Regions from separate parts of the Mesobacillus sp. MER 48 genome, predicted to be linked through region 2. Evidence: predicted binding sites of a transcription regulator. Region 2 holds the regulator's gene; the other holds the start of a gene.
What was found. Region 2 encodes Rex, which represses fermentation and respiration genes when NADH is low (regulators of the CRP and FNR family bind a similar motif). Its sites were predicted from a motif close to TTGTGAAATATTTCACAA; they were not measured.
Positions count from the first base shown of each region.

Region 1: ric (iron-sulfur cluster repair di-iron protein) is a predicted target of Rex. The motif match lies at 1,780-1,797, and genes of this name have one in related genera.

Region 1 covers NZ_JAMAUR010000002.1:84,153-87,761, reverse strand. Annotated here, with positions in the region: gene mobB (molybdopterin-guanine dinucleotide biosynthesis protein B) at 1-385, opposite strand, end outside; gene M3593_RS06685 (molybdopterin molybdotransferase MoeA) at 379-1,644, opposite strand; gene ric (iron-sulfur cluster repair di-iron protein) at 1,866-2,564, shown strand; gene cls (cardiolipin synthase) at 2,634-3,609, opposite strand, start outside.
Region 2 covers NZ_JAMAUR010000012.1:55,463-59,071, forward strand. Annotated here, with positions in the region: gene M3593_RS22390 (GNAT family N-acetyltransferase) at 16-543, opposite strand; gene M3593_RS22395 (CPBP family intramembrane glutamic endopeptidase) at 784-1,515, shown strand; gene M3593_RS22400 (YdiK family protein) at 1,519-1,719, shown strand; gene M3593_RS22405 (redox-sensing transcriptional repressor Rex) at 1,744-2,400, opposite strand; gene moaC (cyclic pyranopterin monophosphate synthase MoaC) at 2,426-2,920, opposite strand; gene M3593_RS22415 (ABC-F family ATP-binding cassette domain-containing protein) at 3,101-3,609, shown strand, end outside.

The DNA of each region.
Region 1 (3,609 bases), on a different contig from region 2:
CAAGAACTTTCAATAATTCTAAATCTGCTTCGTTCCTTAGAATGACCGCTTTTGGATAAGCCTCGCGTTTGTAGCCTTCTATCAGGATGACATCTGTCTTGAAGCAGGATAAAACCTCTATTTCTTCAGCCAGGGACCATTGCCGATTCTCCGCGTGAAGGACGAGCCTGCCTCCACCTTCGACAAGGGAGACAACTGCTCCTGCGCCCATATGGCGGCCTGAATCCTTTTCCTCCGCGATATCCGGCTTTCCACCGTGGCCATGGTGTTTGATCGTAGCAACCTCCAGGCCAGCTGCAGAAAGCTGCTGAATCAGGTTAAGGCTCAGTGTCGTCTTCCCGCTGTTCTGATATCCTGCCACCTGGAACAGTACCGGTTTTACCAAGGCCAGTCACTGCCAACATGGTCCTCTAGCATCAGGACCTCGACCTCAGTTCCTTCTTCGAAACCTCTTGTTCCTCCCGGAAGAATCATAAGTGAATTAGCACCCGCTAAGCTCATGATAATATTCGACTTATCAAGACCGCTCGGTGTAACTGCCAGCTTTCCGTTTTCGATTGTCAAGGCACTCCTGACAAATCTTGTGAATGGATTTGCCTTAGGGAAATTGGCATCCAAAATCGCCTTTTCCTTCCTTAGATGCGGCTTATCGGTAAACAGCATTGTTCTGATGATCGGCCGGGCGAATAGCTCAAATCCTACATAGCAGGCAGATGGGTTTCCAGACAGGCCAAACAGCAGCTTGCCATCCAGCTGGGCAACCGTCGACACGCTTCCCGGACGCATCGCTACTTTATTGAACAGGACTTCCGCTCCAAGCTTTGCATAAATTTCCGGCAGGTAGTCATAGTCCCCTACGGAAACTCCCCCGGTTGTAATGAATAAATCCACTTCCTCAATCGCTTTGCTTACTGCATCAAAGCAGGTGTCAAAGTCATCAGGCAGCTGACCGAAATATTTAACTTCAGCTCCCGCCCGGAGAATCTGAGCGGAAATCATATATGAATTGCTGTTGCGGATTTTTCCCGGTTCAAGCGGCTCATGGACATCAAGCAGTTCAGTGCCGGTTGCATAAAGGCCTATCACCGGTTTTTTCGCAACAGGGACCTGAGCATAGCCAAAAGTCGCCAGCATCGCCTGGATACCAGGATTGATGAACGTGCCTTTTTTGACAAGCACTTCCCCTTCCTTTGCATCCTCGCCGCGATAGGAAACATTGTCTCCTTTATTATGCTTGCGTTTCGTTTCCATATATTTCTTTCCATCACGCTCGATTTCCTTTACTAATTCAAGCATGACCACAGCATCGGCGCCAACTGGCATTTGGGCCCCAGTCATGATCCTTACAGCCTGGAAAGGTCCCAGTTCCTTATCCGTAAGCATTCCTGCCCCAATATGGTCCACCACTTCAAATTCGACTGACTGGTTTTGGGAAGCTTCCGCTGAATCGACTGACCTTATTGCATAGCCATCGTAGGGTGCTCTGTCAAAATGCGGAACATCACTTGTGGCTTTCAGATCCTCTGATAAATAGCGCCCATAACTCTCATTGATTGAAACATATTCGATAGAGCCACTCTTTTTGTGCTCCATTACTCTCTTAACTGCCTCTCCGATTGGGATAGGATTCCTTCGCTCTAACATATAATCAGCTCCTATTGCAGGCTTCTCTTGATTGATTACCCTTTTCATTATAAGAGTAATGTAAAAATGAATACATAACAAACCTCACAGTATTCTCTCATAAAAACTTTTAAAAATATGTAGATTTTTTGTGAAGTGTGATACACATCACCAAGTAGTAATTACATTTGCTTTATGCTGAGTATGTAAACAGTATACATTTTTTATTGGAGGTTTTTTTAATGAAAATGCCTTTTGAACAACATTCACTAGTTAAAGATATTGTCAATATATTCCCTCAATCCAGTGATTTATTCAAGAGAAACAGACTCGACTTTTGCTGTGGCGGCAACCGTCCGCTATCAGAAGCCGCGTTGGAGCAGAACCTTGACGTTCCTGAATTGATGAATCAGCTGGAAGAACTTTACAAAAAACATAATGGCACAGCCGAAAACATGGAGGTATGGACCGATACAGATTCTGAAGAATTGATCGAGCATATCAAGAATAAATACCACCGTGAGCTTGAGGAAGAACTGAAAATGCTAAGCCCATATGTAACCAAAGTAGCGAAAGTCCATGGTGAACGCCACGATGAACTGTTAAAAGTAAATGAACTTTTTTATGAATTAAAAAAGGAGCTCTTAGAGCATACAGCCAAAGAGGAAGCCACAGTGTTCCCGCTGCTTCTGGAACTTGAAAGTGCTGATGTTGAAAAGCGGGCTGGAATCATTGCCGAAATCGAAGAATTAGAGAAAGAACATGATCATGCAGGCTCAATATTGAAACAATTACGCGAGATTACTGAAGATTTCAATCCGCCAATCGATGCATGCGGAACATACCGTTTAGTTTACAAGCGGCTTGAAGCCCTGGAGTCACACACATTCATGCATGTACATCTTGAGAATAATATTCTATTCCCGAGATTTATTGCATAAAAGGAAAATCGCAGGCCTCAGTAAAAAAATGACCCCTTTTTCTCAAGATGGGGTCATTTTTTGGTTGGTCTATAATGCACCTGAAAACAGTCTGGCGAAGGATTCCTTCGTTCTTTCCCAGAGTCCTCGTTTATGATATTGGACAGCACTGATTTTCTCTGAATCTTCGAGGTCCGCTTCATAATGTGCTACAAGATCTCTGATTGAACTCGTTCCAAGCAGGAAGACGTTCACTTCAAAGTTAAGATGGAAACTCCTCATGTCCATATTGGCCGTCCCAATCGAAGCGATATTCCCATCGACAATGATGACCTTTTGGTGCAGGAACCCCTTTTTATAGGAGTAAATCTCTGCCCCATTCCGCAGCAGTTCAGAAAAGTATGATCGGCTGGCATATTGTGTCAGATAGCTGTCATTGATTTCCGGAACCATGATCCTTACTTCTATTCCTTTGGCTGCAGCCACTCTCAATGCTGTCCTTATCGCTTCATCAGGAACAAAATAAGGAGTGGCAATCCAAATCGACTTAGTTGCGCAGGACATCATCGTGTAGTAAAAATCACTCATGATTCCTTGCTGTGTGTCCGGCCCGCTTGGCACTACCTGAATCGCACCATCCAGCTCATCGCTCTCATGCGGCTTTTTTTCGGCTATATAGTTCCCAAGTACCCTTTCACCGCTCACATATTCCCAATCAAGCAGGAAGACATTGTGGAGGGTATAGACAGCCTCTCCTGTCAGCACCATATGGGTATCGCGCCAAAAACCGATTTTCTCATCTTCACCGAGGTATTCTACGCCTACATTCAATCCGCCGACAAATCCGATTTCCCCGTCAATGATGACAATCTTCCTGTGATTCCGAAAATTGAATTTCTGATTGAAGAACCCGTATTTGAGCGGAGAGAACGGCGCAGCTTTAACGCCTGCCTCCTGCATGTCCTTAAGGTCCGTGGCGGCAATCTTCATGCTGCCGGCAGCATCGAACATGAATAAAACCTCAACACCCTGCCTGGCTTTTTCTATCAGGATGTCAATTATTTCC
Region 2 (3,609 bases):
TCTCTGCTGACGGCGTCACTTCCTGGTTTGGTAGAGGACGTGCTTCTTCAGCGGACTATCCTGATCCACTCTTGGGTGAAGAAATGTTTTAACAGGTTTCATGCCGATTTTTTTCATGACATTGACAGAGGGTTTATTGATTTCTGCTGTAAAACTGACGACCTCGCTAAAGCCCAGGTTCTTGAATCCATATTCCAAACAGGCCCTGGCACCTTCTGTTGCATAACCTTGGCCCCAGGCATTTTTCTTCAGCCTCCAGCCAATTTCGATGCACGGGGTAAAATCTGATTCGAATGTTGCCCTGTGAAACCCTATGAATCCAATGAACTCTTTTGTTCTCTTCTCTTCAACCGCATATAACCCAAAGCCGTATTCTTTGAACTCGGCAAGAATCGCCTGATAAAATCTCTCAGTTTCTGCCGAGGATAAAACACGAGGAAAATAATTCATCACATCCGGGTCTGCATTCATTTTGCAAAAGTGCTCTAAATCTGCGCTTAACCAGTCGCGCAAAATCAGTCGGGATGTTTCCAAATAAATCATTTGGACCTCCAATCATTTTTAATTCACCTTAACAAGTATCTGGTAGTCAGGGAATACTAAGTTCGAACAACCAACTTTTTCATCCTGACCCTACAATTTGAACTTTCAAATCATTTACTAGTAGAATATAGAGAGTGTATAGATAAGCAAAGCTATCCCCGTATTTTATTTTACAGGCCAGCATATTATTACGTAAAATTTCAGAACATACATTTCTGCATTATTAAGGAGTTTTTTCGATTGAAAAAAGAATACTGGTACGTCATTATTGCCTATATTGTTATGCAGCTTTCAAGCCTGGTCGGTGTCCCAATCATTGCTTTCATCGGTGCTGCGATGGGAAAAAGCCTTGATGAAATGCAAACCCTTGCGATTCCATACTGGCTTGTGATCAGCTTTTCACTGACTCTTCTGATCATCCTGCTGATTTTAAGGAAGGAAAGAACCATAAATGCTGATTTGCGTGAAGTATCTTCGCCGGCAAGTTCGGCTGCCTGGGCTTTCGCCGGGGTATTCCTGGCCTTGTTCGCGCAGTCGATTGCAGGCAGCATCGAAAGCATGCTTGGAATTGAGATGGGCTCGGAGAATACTCAGGAAATCATCAAACTGATTGAAAGGTTTCCGGTTGTGATTCTCGTCAGCTCGATCATCGGTCCGATTTTGGAGGAAATCGTCTTCAGGAAGATTATTTTTGGCAGTCTGCACAGGAAAATGAACTTTTTCTTAGCAGCCTTGATCAGTTCCGTCATATTCGCACTGGCCCATATGGAGCCGGAGCATGTGATCCTATACTCTGCGATGGGCTTTACGTTTGCCTTCCTTTATGTAAAAACAAAGCGGATCATCGTGCCGATCATCGCCCATGTTACAATGAATACAATGGTTGTACTGCTTCAATCCGTATTCAGGGAAGACATTGAGAGAATGATAAAAGAAGCAGAGAAAATACAAAGCTTTATTGGGGGATTTTAAGTCATGAAGCAATCGCCTATGTTTTCAGGCATTGTCTACATCTTGTTAGGCAGCTTATTCACCTATTTCGCCATCCAAAATGTCAACGATACAGGCTGGGGATTTTTCAGTTATTTGCTCGTCCTGCTCGCAACGTTCGATTTCGGTTCCGGCATCAGAATGATCCTGTTCCATTTCAAACTGAAACAAATGGATAAAAAATAGCTCCTTCATCGAAGGAGCCATTTTTTATTCTTCAGAATCACTGTCTGTCGGATAATGCTTCAAGAAATAAATCAATGATTGCAATTCTACTGCCAGATCAATATGATGGATCCTGATTGAAGACGGTACATTCAGCCTCGCGGGCGTAAAATTCAGGATCCCCTTCACATTCGCCTGTACCAGTCTGTCCGTAATCGGCTGTGCTACCGCTGACGGCACGGTCAGGATCGCCACCTGGATGCCTTCCTCGACAACAACTTTATCGAGGTCATCCATGTGATAGACAGGTACATCGCCAATCTGCGTCCCAACCTTATCCAGGTCGACATCGAAGGCAATTTGAATTTTTGTATTATTGTTTTTGGAAAAATTATAATTCAAAAACGCCGTTCCTAAATTACCAACACCGATCAGCGCAACCTTCGTGAGTTCATCCTGGTCGAGCGTCTTTCGGAAAAAAGTCAGCAGGTAATTCACATTGTAGCCGTAACCCTTTTTACCCAAAGCCCCGAAATAGGAAAAGTCCCTTCTGATCGTAGCCGAATCCACTTTTACCGCTTCACTCAGTTCCGCGGACGATACCCTCTGCTTGCCTGAAGAATGCAAGTTCAATAAAAATCGGTAATACAGCGGCAAGCGTTTTGCAGTTGCCTGCGGAATCTTCATAGCATCATTCGTCATTCTCCATCCTCCACCTGTTCGTATTCTATTTTAACTTCTCATCTCTCTTAAAATCGCCGTTTTTCCCGCCAGTTTTCTCCACAAGATAGGTTTTGCCGATCACCATGCCTTTGTCAACGGCCTTGCACATATCATAAACAGTCAGCGCGCATGCTGATGCTGCTGTTAACGCTTCCATTTCTACCCCTGTATTCCCTTTTGTTTTAACTGCTGCAGCGATATTTAAAATATAATCATTTCCATTTTGCTCCCATTCAAACGAAAGGTCAATTCCTGTTAATGGAATCGGATGGCACATCGGAATGATTTCGGACGTCTTCTTGGCTGCCATGATGCCAGCAACCTGCGCGACTGCCAGGACATCACCTTTTTTCATCTTATTTTCAGTAATCCTTACATATATATCTTCATTAACGGTAATGCTTGAATGGGCGACTGCCGTACGGACCGTCTCAGGTTTTTCACTGACATCGACCATCTTCGCTCTTCCCTCTTCATTAAAATGCGTAAATTCTGCCATCTTCAAGCTCCTTTCAACCAAATAATACACTATTTTCACAAACTTGTGTGTGAACTTTGTTTCTATCTTCACATATAGAAGATGAAATTTTTCTGCCTTACCGCCTGTAGCAGGCCGCACATATTGCCGAGCCAATAGGATTGGGTTACACTATCCCTAAGGCATTAGAGGTGAAAAATAATGATTCTATTACAAGTCAATCAGCTATCAAAATATTTTGCGGCTGATCTTATTTTATCGAATATCAAGTTTGAAATACAGACCAATGATCGTGTTGCTCTTGTCGGCCGGAACGGGGCTGGGAAATCAACCCTCCTGAAAATCATTGCCGGCTATGAATCCCATGACGGCGGCGAGATCATCCGCCCGAAAGGAACATCAATCGGCTATCTTGCCCAGAATACCGGGCTGGAATCCGAGAAAAGTATTTGGGATGAAATGCTGGCCGTTTTTGATCATCTGCACAGCATGGAAAAAGACCTGCGCCGGCTTGAGGAAAAAATGTCTGATCCTAACATTCTGTCGAACGAGTCCGAGTATGAAAGAGTATTGAAGGATTATGACGTTTTGCAGGTCCAGTTCAAAGAAAAAGGCGGCTATCAGTACGAAGCTGACATCCGCTCGGTCCTGCACGGCCTGAACTTCCAGTCTTTTGATTATTCCACAAAAATCTCCACTTTAAGCGGAGG